Regions from separate parts of the Zongyangia sp. genome, predicted to be linked through region 1. Evidence: predicted binding sites of a transcription regulator. Region 1 holds the regulator's gene; the other holds the start of a gene.
What was found. Region 1 encodes HrcA, which represses chaperone genes, less so after heat shock. Its sites were predicted from a motif close to TGTTAGCACTCNNNNNNNNNGAGTGCTAACA; they were not measured.

Region 1 (9,116 bases):
AGGTTCCCCAGGAGGCCTTTATGGCTGTCCTCAAGCTGGACGACTAAATCTGTCAAAACCGGCCGCCGCGACCTGCGGCGGCCGGTTTCTCAAAGGAGGTCTTTGGATGCCCCAGCCCATCGGCATTTACATCCACGTTCCCTTCTGCCGCTCCAAATGCCCCTACTGCGATTTCTATTCTCTCCGGGGCGGCAATGAGGCAATGGATGTCTACACAGCCGCCCTGCTCCGTCATATTGCTACCGCCCCCACGGAAAAGGTGGACTCCGTTTATCTGGGAGGCGGCACCCCTACCTTGCTGGGATCTCAGCGGCTTTCCCGGATTTTGGAGGCGGTGGCCGCCCATTTCCCACTCTCTAAGGACTGTGAAATCACCGCCGAGGCCAATCCCAGAGCCGCTGAGGGGGATACCATCGCCGCCTTAGGGGCGCTGGGTTTTACCCGAGTGAGCTTTGGCATGCAGTCGGCCGTCCCCTCCGAACTGCGCCTTCTGGGCCGCCGCCACACCCGGGAAGAGGTGGCCCAGTCGGTGGAGCTGGCCCGGCAGGGCGGGATAGACAACATCTCCCTGGACGTCATGCTGGGGGTCATCGGACAGACAGCCTCCTCCCTCTCCCAAACGCTGGATTTTGCCGCCTCCCTCGGGCCCGCCCATATCTCCTCTTATATATTAAAGGTAGAGGAGGGCACCGTTTACAACTCCCCCCGCTTTCTCTCCCAAATCCCCGACGAGGATACCCAGGCCGACCTGTATCTGGCCGCGGTGGAGGGGCTTTCCTCCTTGGGCTTTCACCAGTATGAAATTTCCAACTTTGCGAAACCGGGCTATGAGAGCCGCCACAACCTGAAATACTGGCGGTGCCAGGAATATCTGGGCTTTGGCCCTGCCGCCCATTCCTACTACGGCGGCAGCCGCTTTGCCCTGCCACGGGACCTGGAATCCTTCTGTAAAGCGCCCGGCTTCGGAGACATCCCCTTTGATGGCGTCTGCGATGGGGGCGGCTTTTTCGAGGAGTTCATGCTGGGGCTGCGGCTGGCAGAGGGGATCAACCTGGATCAGCTGGGCAGCCGGTTTTCCGTTGACGTCTCCCCTTTGGAAAGGGCTTGTCCGCCCCTGGAGCGCCGGGGTCTTCTTTGTCTCAACGGACATCATCTCTCCCTGACGACGGAGGGGTTTCTCCTCTCCAACAGCATTATTTCTCATCTCTTGAATACTATCTCCTGTTAAAAAAACGCGGCCGAAAAACAGCCGCGTTTTCTTTTTTGGCAGTCTCTGTGGACGATTGCCAACATTTTTGTAAATAAACTATGAAGTCCCTTGACATACTAAAAGAGAAGTGATACATTGATAACTGTAAGATTTAGCACTCCATAATCAAGAGTGCTAAAATAGCAAAAAGAGGTGATACGCTGTGGAACTGGATAGACGGAAGATGCAAATCCTCTCAGCGATCATCGAGATTTACACCAAAACCGGTGAGCCGGTAGGCTCCAAGCTGCTGGCATCGGTGATGGATTACGCAATCTCCCCCGCAACCATCCGCAACGAAATGGCGGCGCTGTTTGAGATGGGTTATCTTGAACAGCCCCATACTTCAGCAGGGCGTGTGCCCTCCCACAAGGGATACCGGCTCTACATCAACAACCTGATGCAGACCCAGCCCCTGACCGCCGCCGAAAAGGCGGAAATCGACGCGCTCTTTAACATTCAGCACCCCGACCCCGACCAGTTGGTGGAAGATGCGGCTACGGCCCTGGCCCAAGCCACCCACTGTGTCACCGTTTCCTCCACCATGACGCCGGAGGATGTAACGGTGCGCCGGATCGACATTATCCCCTCCGGGCCCAGGACCTTGGTGGTCTTGGTCATCGCCTCCAACGGCGTGGTCAAGAGCAAGGTCTGCCGGGTGGATTTTGCCGTCACCCCCCAGGTGCTGGATTTCTTCCGGAAATATGTCAACTCCCGGTTCAGAGGCCGGTCCTTGGAAGGCGTTTCCAAGCTCTACCTTCAATCGGTGGCTGTGGCCCTGGGAGAATATTCCCGGGTGTTCACGCCGCTGCTGGTCTGTATCTTCGATCTGTGCCGGCAGATTTACGCCGGGCGCTACTACGTAGAAGGAGAAACCAATCTGCTTACCTATCAGGAGTTCACCCCTGTAGCGCACGACCTTCTGACCTTTCTCAACAAGCGGGATGAAATGCTCCGGCTCATCAACGAGGAGATGAAGGATAAAAACGTCTCCATCGGCAAAGAAGCTGGAAAATCAGAGCTTGCCGATTCCAGCATTGTCATCGCCCGCTATAATGTAGGCTCTTCCAGATCCGGCATCATTGGCATTGTGGGGCCGGTGCGGATGGATTATCCGAAACTCATCCCCCACATCCAGTATTTTGCCGACACCTTGGGACGGCTTCTCACCGAAATTTCCGAAGAGGAGGATATCCCTCCCGAGACGTCTTCATCATCCAACGAATAACATTTCACATACATCATGAAAACCGAAAGGAGACATTGACGTGGCCGAAAAGAAAAACAAGAGCCCGGAGGCCGCCGAGCAGGAAGCTGCTTCCCAGCAGGAGGCAGCGGGCACCGAGCAGGAAAGCCCTTCTCAAAGCGCCCAAGCAGAGCAGGAGGCAAAGGCTCCCGACGAAACCGAGGCCCTCAAAGAGCAGGTCAAGGATCTCAACGATAAGCTGTTGCGCTCCATGGCCGAATTTGACAACTTCCGCAAGCGTTCCCAGCGGGAAAAAGATCAGATTTATACCGACGCCAAGGCGGATACCGCAGCTCAGTTTCTGACGGTGCTGGATAATTTCGAGCGTGCCCTGGCCACCGAAAGCACCGACGAGAACTTCCGCAAGGGAGTGCAGATGATCTACGACGGACTGCTGGAAACCATCAAAAAGCTGGGAATTGAGGAGATCAATCCCACCGAGGGAGACTTTGATCCAACACTGCATCACGCGGTGATGCATGTGGACGACGATTCCCTGGGCCAGTCCCAGGTGGTAGAGGTCTTCCAGAAAGGCTACCGGATGGGCGACAAAATCCTGCGGTACGCCATGGTGAAGGTTGCAAATTAAGAAGCAAAGGCCCTGGGCCTTTCACATAAATGCAGAATATAACGAACTGAAAAGTATAGAATTCGAATGTAAGATTCGAGGAGGAATTGATTATGGGAAAAATCATCGGCATTGACTTAGGTACTACAAACTCATGTGTCGCCGTCATGGAAGGCGGCGAGGCTGTCGTCATCCCCAACGCGGAAGGCGACCGGACAACACCTTCTGTTGTCTCTTTTAAAAACGGTGAGCGTCTGGTAGGACAGGTTGCAAAACGCCAGGCCATCGCTAATCCGGATCACACTGTCAGTTCCATCAAACGCCATATGGGCTCTGACTATAAGGTAAATATTGATGGCAAAGGCTTTACTCCCCAAGAAATTTCCGCTATGATCCTGCAAAAGCTGAAGACTGACGCAGAAGCCTATCTGGGCGAAAAGGTCTATGACGCGGTTATTACCGTACCGGCTTACTTCACCGACGCACAGCGCCAGGCTACCAAGGATGCCGGCCGGATTGCCGGACTGGAAGTCAAGAGAATTATCAACGAGCCCACCGCCGCAGCACTGGCTTACGGCGTAGATAAAGAAAACGATCAGAAGATCATGGTTTACGACCTGGGCGGCGGCACCTTCGATGTCTCCATCATCGAAATGGGCGACGGCGTACAGGAAGTATTGGCCACCGCAGGCAACAACCGCTTGGGCGGCGATGACTTTGATAACCGCATTGTCAACTATCTGGCTGACCAGTTTAAGAAAGAAAACGGCATCGACCTGACCGGCGATAAAATGGCGATGCAGCGGCTGAAAGAGGCGGCGGAGAAAGCAAAAATCGAGCTTTCCAGCGTCACCCAGGCCAACATCAACCTGCCCTTTATCACCGCGGACGCCACCGGCCCGAAACACATGGATATGAACCTGACCCGGGCAAAATTCAACGAACTGACCGCTGACCTGGTGGAAGCCACCATGGGCCCGGTACGCCAGGCCCTGTCTGACTCCGGCCTGTCCGCTTCTGATCTTGACAAGATCCTGCTGGTAGGCGGTTCCACCCGTATCCCCGCTGTTCAGGAAGCAGTTCAGAAGATCACCGGCAAAGAGCCCTTCAAGGGCATCAACCCCGATGAGTGCGTCGCCATCGGCGCGGCCATCCAGGGCGGCGTCCTGGGCGGCGACGTCAAAGGCTTGCTGCTGCTGGATGTCACCCCTCTGTCCCTGGGCCTGGAAACCCTGGGCGGTGTCTTCACCAAGATCATTGACCGCAACACCACCATCCCCACCAAGAAGTCCCAGATCTTCTCCACCGCTGCTGACGGCCAGACTTCGGTTGAGGTCCATGTCCTCCAGGGTGAGCGTGAGATGGCGAAAGATAACAAGACTCTGGGTATGTTCCGTCTGGACGGTATCCCCGCAGCGCCCCGGGGTGTGCCTCAGATCGAGGTAACCTTCGACATCGACGCCAACGGCATTGTCCATGTTACCGCAAAAGATCTCGGCACCGGCAAGGAGCAGAACATCACCATTACCTCCTCCACCAACATGTCCAAGGAGGACATTGAAAAGGCAGTCAAAGAGGCTGAGCAGTATGCCGCTGAGGATAAAAAACGCCGTGAGGAAATCGATGTAAGAAACGGCGCAGACCAGATGGTCTATCAGTGTGAGAAAACCCTCACCGACCTGGGTGACAAGATCGACGCCGCCGATAAAGCGGATGTCCAGGCCAAGGTAGACGCCCTGAAAGAAGCGCTGAAGGGCACCGACCTGGAGGCTATCAAGTCCCGCCAGGATGAGCTGCAGAAAAAGTTCTATGATGTCTCCTCCAAGGTATACCAGCAGGCCCAAGCAGCCGGTCAGGCTGCAGGCGGCGCTGCCCCTGGCGCTGAGGCTCCCCACGATGACAACGTGGTGGACGCCGACTACAAAGAGGTTGACGAAGACCAGAACAAGTAATATACTAAAACAGCTGTGCGATGATAAGACTGGGCCTATACCCGGTCTTATCTTGTGCAGGCGGTTTGTGACAATTCATACGTAAGGGTGATCAATTTGCCAGAAAAGAGAGATTATTACGAAGTCCTTGGCGTCGAAAAGGGCGCCTCGGAGGACGAGATCAAAAAAGCATATCGTAAAGTTGCAAAAAAGTATCACCCGGACCTCAATCCAGGAGATAAGGAAGCAGAAGCCAAATTCAAAGAGGTTGGAGAAGCCTATGAAGTCCTCTCCAATCCTGAAAAGCGCGCGCGTTACGATCAATTCGGCCACGCCGGCGTGGACCCGTCCTATGGGGCGGGCGCAGGCGGCGCGGGAGCTTATGGCGGTGCAGGCGGCTTTGGATTTGACGATCTGGGCGATATCTTCGACAGCTTTTTCGGTGGCGGCTTCGGTGGTTTCGGCGGAGGCGGCGGTTCTCGGAACCCCAACGGACCTGTACGGGGCAACGACCTGCGCTCCTCCATTGTCCTCAGCTTTTTGGAAGCGGCCAAAGGCTGTACCAAACGGCTGAAGATTTCCCGGCTGGAAACCTGTAAAACCTGCGGCGGCACCGGCGCCAAAAATGCCGACGCCATCAAGACCTGTCCTGACTGTCACGGCTCCGGCCAGGTACGGGTGACCCAGCGGACCCCCTTCGGCGTCATCAACTCCACCCGGACCTGCTCCAAGTGCTCCGGTAAAGGAAAAATCATTTCCGATCCCTGTACGGCTTGTAACGGCTTGGGTCGGGTTCGTGTCAACAAGACCATCGAGGTCAACATCCCCGCCGGTATCGATGACGGCCAAACCTTTGCTGTATCTGGCCAGGGGGATATGGGCATCAACGGCGGGCCTGCCGGTAACCTGAACGTCAATGTCAGCGTCCGGCCCGACCCCATCTTCGACCGGGATGGCTTTGATGTTTGGTGTGAAATCCCCATCACCTTCACCCAGGCGGTCTTTGGCGACGAGGTGGTGGTTCCCACCATCGACGGCAAGGTGAAATACAGCATTCACGAAGGAACCCAGCCTGGCACCACCTTCCGGCTCAAAAATAAGGGAATCCCCCTCATCAATGGCCGGGGACGGGGCGACCAGTACGTCAAGGTCACCATCGAGGTGCCCAAGAACCTGAGCGCAAAGCAGAAGGATCTGCTCAAGCAGTTTGAGGGTGCTTCCTCTGAGAAAAACTATGAGAAACGGAAAGGTTTCTTCGATAAGCTCAAGGACGCTTGGGAAGGTAAAAGCTAAATAGTCCTATAAGTTGTCCCACGTCTAACGGGAAACTTTAACCATATTCCCATATCCCGGGAATTTGAAACAATGAAAGGCTCCGTGAAAAAATACACGGAGCTTTTTTATTTCCGTTTACAGATTGAAATAGGAGCTTTCAAAACATTCCACCCATGTTTTTGTCCCGGCCGGAAAGAGTCTAAGGCCAGCCCCCTCGGCAACGCTCCATCGGCTTTTTGAATATTCAAAAAGTATTCACAGTTTTATCTTATGAAAGATAAAACTGTAATCTATAATCTAACCTAGTTAGTTTTTTGAGGGGAGGTCCTTTTATGGCTACCCAAGCGCAGATTGAAGCCATGCTCCATAAGCTGGAGCAATTTCATCCTACTGCTTTTTTCAAACGGATGGATGAAACCCAAGCAGGCATTGGAGCGGTGCTCCGGCTGCTTGATGAGTCTAATGAAACTATCACCGCGGGGAAGATCAGTGACATTCTGAATATCAGTACAGCGAGGGTGGCAGTTTTAATAAAAAAGATGGTAGCAAGAGGATTGATCACCAAGGAACACGATGTGTCTGACGCCCGTGTTACCATCGTGAAACTTACTCCTTTGGGAAAACAGCTCATCTTCAAGATGCGGCAGGATCTGTATCAGCAGATGGGACGCATCATTGACCAGATTGGGGAAAAACGCCTGTTGGAATTTATCGACACATTTCATGAGATCCGGAAGATCGTAAGTCCTCCGGAAATCGGCTAATTGGAAGGCTCTCGAATTTCGCCTTTCCCTCCTTTCCAATTATTCTCTCCATTTTATTCGCATGAAGTAAATGTAAGAAGGAGTGCAGTCCATGCTCAAGATTTTTAAAAATCTTAGAAAAAGGGAATGGTCACTTGTTGCCCTCTCCCTTGTCTTCATCGTCATCCAGGTATGGCTGGATCTGAAAACGCCCGAATACATGGCGGAAATCACCACCTTGGTGCAAACGGAAGGAAGCGCCATGGCGGATGTCCTTATTGCTGGCGGCCAAATGCTGCTATGCGCGCTGGGGAGCCTCATCTCATCTGTGGCGACCGCTGTCTGCGCCGCCAGTATCGCTTCCTCCTTCGGTGGAATTCTCCGGGGGAAGCTGTTCAGCAAGGTCCAATCTTTCTCCATGGAAGAGATCGGCCATTTTTCTACCGCCAGCCTAATCACCCGCTCCACCAACGATGTTACGCAGATTCAGATGCTCATCGCCATGGGTCTGCAGATGCTGGTCAAGGCGCCCATTATGGCTGTGTGGGCCGTATGTAAGATTGCCGACAAACAGTGGCAGTGGACCCTTTCCACGGCAGCGGCAGTGGTGATACTGCTCATCATCGTCGGCATCTGCCTGCTTTTGGCCACACCAAAATTCCGGAAGATGCAGAAACTCACCGACGATGTAAACCGTGTGACCAGAGAGAACCTAACAGGCCTTCGGGTTGTCCGTGCTTACAACGCAGAAGACTACCAAGAATCAAAGTTTGATCGTGCCAACACAGCCCTGACAAAAAATCAGCTTTTTGCCCAGCGCACCATGGCCTTTTTGCTGCCCAGTATCCAGATGGTAATGAGCGGTCTCTCCCTCGCCATCTATTGGATTGGCGCAGTGCTCATCGACCAGGCCGGGATGCAGGGAAAGCTCACCCTGTTCTCTGACATGATGGTGTTCTCTCAATACGCCATCCAGGTTGTCATGTCCTTTATGATGCTGGTGGTCATCTTTGTCATCCTTCCCCGTGCCTCTGTCGCCGCCAGACGTATCCAGGAGGTACTGGATACCCACCCCACCATCGTGGATGGAACAAGGACAGAGGGGCAGCAAGGCGTCACCGGCGAAGTGGAGTTTAAAAATGTATCCTTCCACTATCCCGACGCTGAAGAATGCGTGCTGAAAAACATTACGTTTACCGCCCACAAAGGGGAAACGGTGGCCTTGATCGGCTCTACCGGTTGCGGAAAAAGTACCGTCATCAACTTGGTTCCCCGTTTTTACGACGCGACCGAGGGGCAGGTTTTGGTAGACGGCGTTGACGTCCGGGAGTATTCCCAGAAAGCCCTGCGCAACAAAATCGGTTACGTTTCCCAGAAGGCCACCCTGTTTTCTGGCAGCATCCGCTCCAATGTGGCCTATGGCGACAACGGCCGAAAACCGGCTTCCCTTGACCAGGTCAAAGAAGCCGTCGCCACGGCGCAGGCAAGCGAATTTGTAGAACAGATGGACAACAGTTATGACGGTTATGTGGCGCAGGGAGGCTCCAACCTTTCCGGAGGCCAGAAACAAAGGATTTCCATTGCCCGGGCCATCGCGAGAAAGCCTGAAATCCTTATCTTTGACGATTCCTTCTCGGCACTGGACTATAAGACGGACCGGGTCCTGCGAAGCGCCTTGGACAAAGAGTGCAAGGATGTAACACGTATCGTTGTGGCCCAGCGGATTGGAACCATCCGGGACGCGGATAAGATTATCGTCCTGGATGAAGGCAAAATTGCCGGTATGGGCAAACATCAAGAGCTGATGGAAAACTGTGAAGTTTACCAGCAGATTGCCCTGTCCCAGCTCTCAAAGGAGGAATTGGCGTAATGGAACATAAAGGCTATCAAACGGGCCAGCACCAAGTCAGGCATCATGGCCCGGCAGGCGGGCCGAGAATGGCCAGAGGCGGAGAAAAGGCCAAGGACTTCATCGGCACCTGGAAAAAACTGCTCGGTTACTGCCGCAGATATAGGGCGGCCATTGTCATCGCTCTGATCTGCGCGGGGATCGGAACCATCCTCACCTTGATGGGACCGGATAAGCTGTCGGATATGACCGACA
Region 2 (5,808 bases), on a different contig from region 1:
CCGGAAACCTCGACATCCACCCCTACGTTATAGAAGCCGGTTTTCTGGGAGGAAAGGGCTTTGTTATAGGCCGGGGCATAGATAACCACCTTGTCCCCGTCCTCCAGGGGGATTCCCCCTTCTTCTATGGTGTACTGGAGGGTCTGTACCGCGCTGTAAACGCCATCCAGCACCGCCACCGCTTTCAGGGTGCAGGCGGCGCTGATCACCGGCTTATTCCCGTCGCCGTAAAGCTGGCGGGAGGAATTGCCGCTGTCGGCAGGGTCGCTCCCATCCAGGGTGTAGTAGATCTGGGCGCCGGTTGTCGTGGTGCTCAGGGTGATGGAGGTACCCTCTGCCACCGCGCCTGCCTGGGGGTTGGCGGAGGGGGCTGCCACCGTTACCTCCCCGGAGCCGCCCTCCTCTAATTTGTAGAGGGTAAACTCGTGGGGATATCCGCCGGGATTGTTGGTGGCGGTCGTCTGCTTATAGCCCCGGAATTTGTTGTCTGAGGCTCTGTTGCTGGCTAAAACCACCGTATCGCTGCCGGTGCCGGAAAAGACAAACTTTCCGTCTGTTTCCGTCCAAGTCCAATCGTATTCCCCTTCATTGATGCCGTTATTGTTGCCCCCTTTGGGCGCGATAAAGGCACCGTCGCTGAGCTTGATCTTGGCGGAGGTACCTGTGACGGTAATCTCCACTACCGCGGTTGCTGGATTTGTCACCGTGTCCCCATCCGGGGTCAGGGCGACAGCGGAAACCCAGGTGCCGTCCATGGGACCCACGGCATAGCCGGTGTCCACCATCATAACATACTCGCCGGTGGTAAAATCATCGCTGCCTGCAATCTTGTGATACTCCCCCGTTCCCGCGGCAAAGGCTGCCGTAGGCACCAGGGAAAGGAGCATCAACATTACCAGGATCAGGGATACCACCCTTTTCAGACCATTCTTGGTTTTCATTGGCCTTCATATCCTCCTTTGATTCGTATGAACATCTATTTTCAAACGCCTTTGCGCCCAGCCATCATTCGGGCGCTGATCAAGGCGACAATTGGCACACATAATAGGATCCCCATGGCCCCTGCGATGCTCTGGATGATCTCGATGCAGATATAATCGGTGTTGATGAGCTGGAGAAAGGGGATGTCATAGGTCTGCACCAGGATGAGCATATTAAAAGAAGAACCCGCAAAGGCCAGGATCAGGGTGTTGGCCATGGTGCCCATGGCGTCCCGGCCAATGTGCATGCCGGAGCGGAAAAGCTCTCCCGCCGTCAGCCGGGGATTTTGCTCCTTTAGCTCCCAGACCGAGGAGGCGATTCCCAGGGCCACATCCATGACCGCCCCCAAGGCGGAGATGAGGACGCCGCAGACCAATAGACCGCTGATCTTCAGCCCCTGGTCGGCGCCGTAAAGGATGAGGTTTTCCGCCTCCGGCATGTTAAAGCCGTTCATGGGGGTGATCGTTCCCACCAGGGCCGCAATCCCCCCGGCTACCACGACGCCGATGACACAGCCCAGCACCGAGCAAAGGGTCTTTTGGGAAAATCCGTTGAGCAGCACCAGAGCCCCCGCCGCTGTCACCGCCACCATGGCTACCGTTACCGGGATGGCGGGCAGTCCTCGGATAATGCTGGGAATGAGGATAAACCAGATGCATGCCAGGGTGAAAATCAGTCCGGCCAAGGCCCCCATTCCCTTCTTTCCTCCCAGCACAGCCAGCAGGACAAAGAAAATCAGGACAAAAACGCCTAGGACAATCCCCCGGTCGTAGTTAAAAAGGGAAGGATAATAGCTGCCCTCATCGTCGGTCATAATCCGGACGATGACCTGATCCCCTTTATCTAAATCCACATTGAACAGGGCGCTCATAGGGTTTGTCAGGGTCATAATTTCATCTTTGTGGGCGCCGGTGAGGATTTTGATCTCCAGTTCTTGGGTACCCACCCGCTTTCCTTCGGCATCCTCATCGGGCTGGGCATCATCGGAGAGCACCGCCGTCACCACCGCCTTGTCATAAGCCATCTGGCTGGCGCTGGTGGGCACCTGTCCCTCCACCGGCTGGTTGATCCAGACGCCCCAGGCGATCAGCCCGGCGAAAAGCACCGCCCCTGCCCCAAGTCCCGCCAGGTTTTTTGGCTTTTGCAGCCACTCCTTCAAGGCATGGGTCCGATCCTTCAGTTTGATTTTTAACTTATCCCACATGAAATTCATTTCCTCCAACGCGATTTCTCTCTGTGTCCCGACACAGCCCTCCGCCGGAAACAGAAAAAGGAACTGTTGCCATCCAAGCTGCGGCTGTTCGGACTTCGGCTGGACCAAATTCGCCGGCCGCCCGCTTTTCTGGAGCAGATTCCCAGTTCATGATGCCTGTAACTATACTTCGGGGTTTCAGACCTTGGCGTTTTCTCCCTCTTTCCTGTCGTGGAAAAGGCCGCCTGCCATCGATCCAGGCTTTGTGATCCATCATCCATCATAGCCAGCCGGCGAAGGAGGGACAATCATGTTTGCGTGAAGGCAGTGTAAAGTTCGGTTTTCGTAATGTAAAGAATATTGAGAAAAAAACAGAGACACTCCGCAGCTATCGGCCGCAAAAAAACAGCCGCCTCCTGCCGGGGGATTTCCCCTTGCAGGAAGCGGCTGCCTTATTTTCGCCTATGCACTTGTGTGATCCTGACCTTGCCAGGATGCTGGTGATCTTTTCTATTTCTTCGACTCCCCGTCGATCTCATAATCCTTGAACAGGGCCAGCACATAGCTGTTGGAAAGCTTCTTTCCCATCAGCTCCCGGAATTGGGCGCTTTTGGTCCGCCCCTCTCCCCGCAGCTGCTCCAGCTTTTGGGAGATCTCCTTCTGTTTCTGCTCCAGGTCTTCCCAGAGGTTTTCCAGTTTCGCCAGCCTTTCGACGGCCTCGCCGCCATAACCTTCCTCCAGGGGCTGGATCTGTTGGCTGTCTACCTGATAACCGGATCCGTTTCCCTGTTTTCTTGTCAGCCGGTTCAATGGCCTACGCCCCCCTTTCGTTTTCTCATCATACTCCCCTGCTCCTGTCTTGTCCAGTGCCATTCAAAAACAAAAAGGAGCGTCCCATGAGACGCTCCTTCTGTATCAATTTGTTGCGCTTATTCGATGGCAATGGTCGTTGTCTTCGGCAGCTGCTTTTTGGCCTCTTTGGGCAGGGAGATCTTCAGGATACCGTCTTCATACTTGGCGGATACATCCTTCGACTCTATATCGCCCACATAGAAGCTTCTTCTCAGGGCGCCTGCGTACCGCTCCTGGCGGATATATTTGCCTTTCTTATCCTTTTCATCTTTATCCAGGCCCTTGGCGGCGCTGATGGTCAGATAACCATCCTTCAAGTCTACATCAATCTCGTCTTTCTTAAAGCCGGGCAGGTCAATATCAACTTCATAGGTAGTATCCGTTTCCCGTACATCAGTCTTCATCAGGTTCTTGGCATGTTTGCCATACAACGGATTGCGGCGGTTCCACATGGAACGCATAAAATCATCATCAAAGAAATCATCAAACAAATTTTCACCAAAAATGCTGGGCAACATAAGTCATTCCTCCAATCTTTTCGCTTATTTCTTGCCCTGCGGGAGGAACCCTTTCCGTCCCTCTCTCTTGGAACAACTTTGTTATATCACTCCATATTAGCACTGTCAAGAGGCTAGTGCTAAAATTCACAAAAGAAGCCATGACTCGTTACAAAATATATGATTTTTAAAGGCCGCCCACAAATCCCACTGCAAAGAAAAAACCTCAACAAACGGCATGAACATGCCATTTGTTGAGGATAATTCCTTGGTTTGTGCCACAAAAAAGATACCTGCTGCAAACGCGAGTGGCAAGGCAAAAGAAAAAACTGAGCCTGGAACGCGGATTGCGTCCAGGCTCAGCCTGGTGGGTTTTCGCCACAAAAAAGATGCCCGCCTTAAGCGCGGGCAAAAAGGCAAAAGAAAAAACTGAGCCCGGAACGCGGATTGCGTCCAGGCTCAGCCTGGTGGTTTGCGCCACAAAAAAGATGCCCGCCTTAAGCGCGGGCGAAAAGGCAAAAGAAAAAACTGAGCCCGGAACGCGGATTGCGTCCAGGCTCAGCCTGGTCGAGGCGACAGGACTCGAACCTGCGGCATCTTGGTCCCAAACCAAGCACTCTACCAAACTGAGCTACGCCTCGTCGTCGCACCAGGGAAATAGAAGTTGTACGCACCTGCGCCCCTATCATCGATATCAGAATGTGCTAGCAAAGTCAGCGCAGGATCTCTTTATTTGTGGTGCGAACAATATTATAGCGGAATCTTCCCTCTCTGTCAATAATTCTTGCAGGTTTACAGGGGAAAAATGGCGGTTTTATCCCCTTTTGCCTTGACTTATCCTGCCCTGAAGTTTAAAATTAAGAAGTTAGTATATGGATTTTCCTCGTGAGGAATCACCAGACGCGATGGAGCAGTCGGTCTGTAATGGATAGAAAATGGGAGGTAAAGTTATGCTCAATTCTGAGAAAACCATGGACAAGATTGTGGCCCTGTGCAAAGGCCGCGGCTTTGTCTATCCGGGCAGCGAAATCTACGGCGGCCTTTCCAACTCCTGGGACTATGGTCCCCTGGGTGTGGAGTTTAAAAACAATGTCAAGCGGGCATGGTGGAAGAAATTTGTCCAGGAGTCCCCCTACAACGTGGGGCTGGACAGCGCCATCCTGATGAATCCCCAGGTGTGGGTGGCTTCCGGCCATGTAGGCGGTTTTTCTGACCCGCTGATGGACTGCAAGGACTGCAAAACCCGCCATCGTGCCGATAAGCTCATCGAGGAGCAGACCGGCGTGGCCCCCAACGGCTGGAGCGACCAGCAGATGATGGATTTCATCAAAGAAAAGGGCGTCAAATGCCCGGACTGCGGTTCCACCAACTTTACCGATATCCGCAAATTTAACCTGATGTTCAAGACCTTCCAGGGTGTCACCGAGGACGCTAAGAGCGAACTGTATCTGCGTCCTGAGACCGCCCAGGGTATCTTTGTCAACTTTTCCAACATCCAGCGCACCACCCGCAGGAAGCTGCCTTTCGGTGTCTCCCAGATCGGAAAATCCTTCCGCAACGAGATCACTCCGGGCAACTTCATCTTCCGTACCCGTGAGTTTGAGCAGATGGAGCTGGAGTTCTTCTGCAAGCCGGGTACCGATCTGGAGTGGTTCGCCTACTGGAAGGATTACTGCCACAACTTCCTGCTGAATCTGGGTATCAAGGATGAAAACCTCCGGCTGCGGGATCATGAGAAGGAAGAACTTTCCCACTATTCCAACGCCACCACCGATATTGAGTTCATGTTCCCCTTTGGCTGGGGCGAGCTGTGGGGCATTGCCGACCGCACCGATTTCGACCTGTCCCAGCATATGAAACACTCCACCAAGAGCCTGGAGTACTTCGACCCGGAGACCAACGAGCGGTACATCCCCTATGTCATCGAGCCCTCCCTGGGCGCCGACCGGGTGGCTCTGGCCTTCCTGTGCGAGGCCTACGACGAGGAGCAGGTGGGCGAAAAGGACACCCGTGTGGTCATGCATCTCCATCCGGCCCTGGCCCCCTACAAGGCTTGTATCCTGCCCCTTTCCAAGAAGCTGTCCGAGCAGGCCACTGCCATCTATCATGACCTTGCCAAGCATTTCATGGTGGATTACGACGACGCCGGTTCCATCGGCAAGCGCTACCGCCGGCAGGATGAGATCGGCACCCCCCTGTGCATCACCTTCGACTTTGACAGTGTGGAGGATGGCTGCATCACCGTACGGGATCGGGATACCATGGAGCAGACCCGGATGCCCATTG

Region 2: ACZ25G_RS09005 (Hsp20/alpha crystallin family protein) is a predicted target of HrcA. The motif match lies at 3,638-3,668, and genes of this name have one in related genera.

What each region holds. Positions count from the first base shown of each region.
Region 1 is NZ_CBDTOK010000037.1:24,681-33,796, forward strand. Features, by position in the region: gene lepA (translation elongation factor 4) at 1-47, shown strand, start outside; gene hemW (radical SAM family heme chaperone HemW) at 107-1,228, shown strand; gene hrcA (heat-inducible transcriptional repressor HrcA) at 1,413-2,477, shown strand; gene grpE (nucleotide exchange factor GrpE) at 2,518-3,084, shown strand; gene dnaK (molecular chaperone DnaK) at 3,177-5,015, shown strand; gene dnaJ (molecular chaperone DnaJ) at 5,112-6,287, shown strand; gene ACZ25G_RS02275 (MarR family winged helix-turn-helix transcriptional regulator) at 6,602-7,033, shown strand; gene ACZ25G_RS02280 (ABC transporter ATP-binding protein) at 7,125-8,882, shown strand.
Region 2 is NZ_CBDTOK010000142.1:70-5,877, forward strand. Features, by position in the region: partial or broken gene ACZ25G_RS08990 (chitobiase/beta-hexosaminidase C-terminal domain-containing protein) at 1-941, opposite strand, end outside; gene ACZ25G_RS08995 (YibE/F family protein) at 983-2,185, opposite strand; gene ACZ25G_RS09000 (hypothetical protein) at 2,684-3,046, opposite strand; gene ACZ25G_RS09005 (Hsp20/alpha crystallin family protein) at 3,103-3,543, opposite strand; gene ACZ25G_RS09010 (hypothetical protein) at 3,767-3,955, shown strand; tRNA gene ACZ25G_RS09015 (tRNA-Pro) at 4,087-4,163, opposite strand; gene ACZ25G_RS09020 (glycine--tRNA ligase) at 4,473-5,808, shown strand, end outside.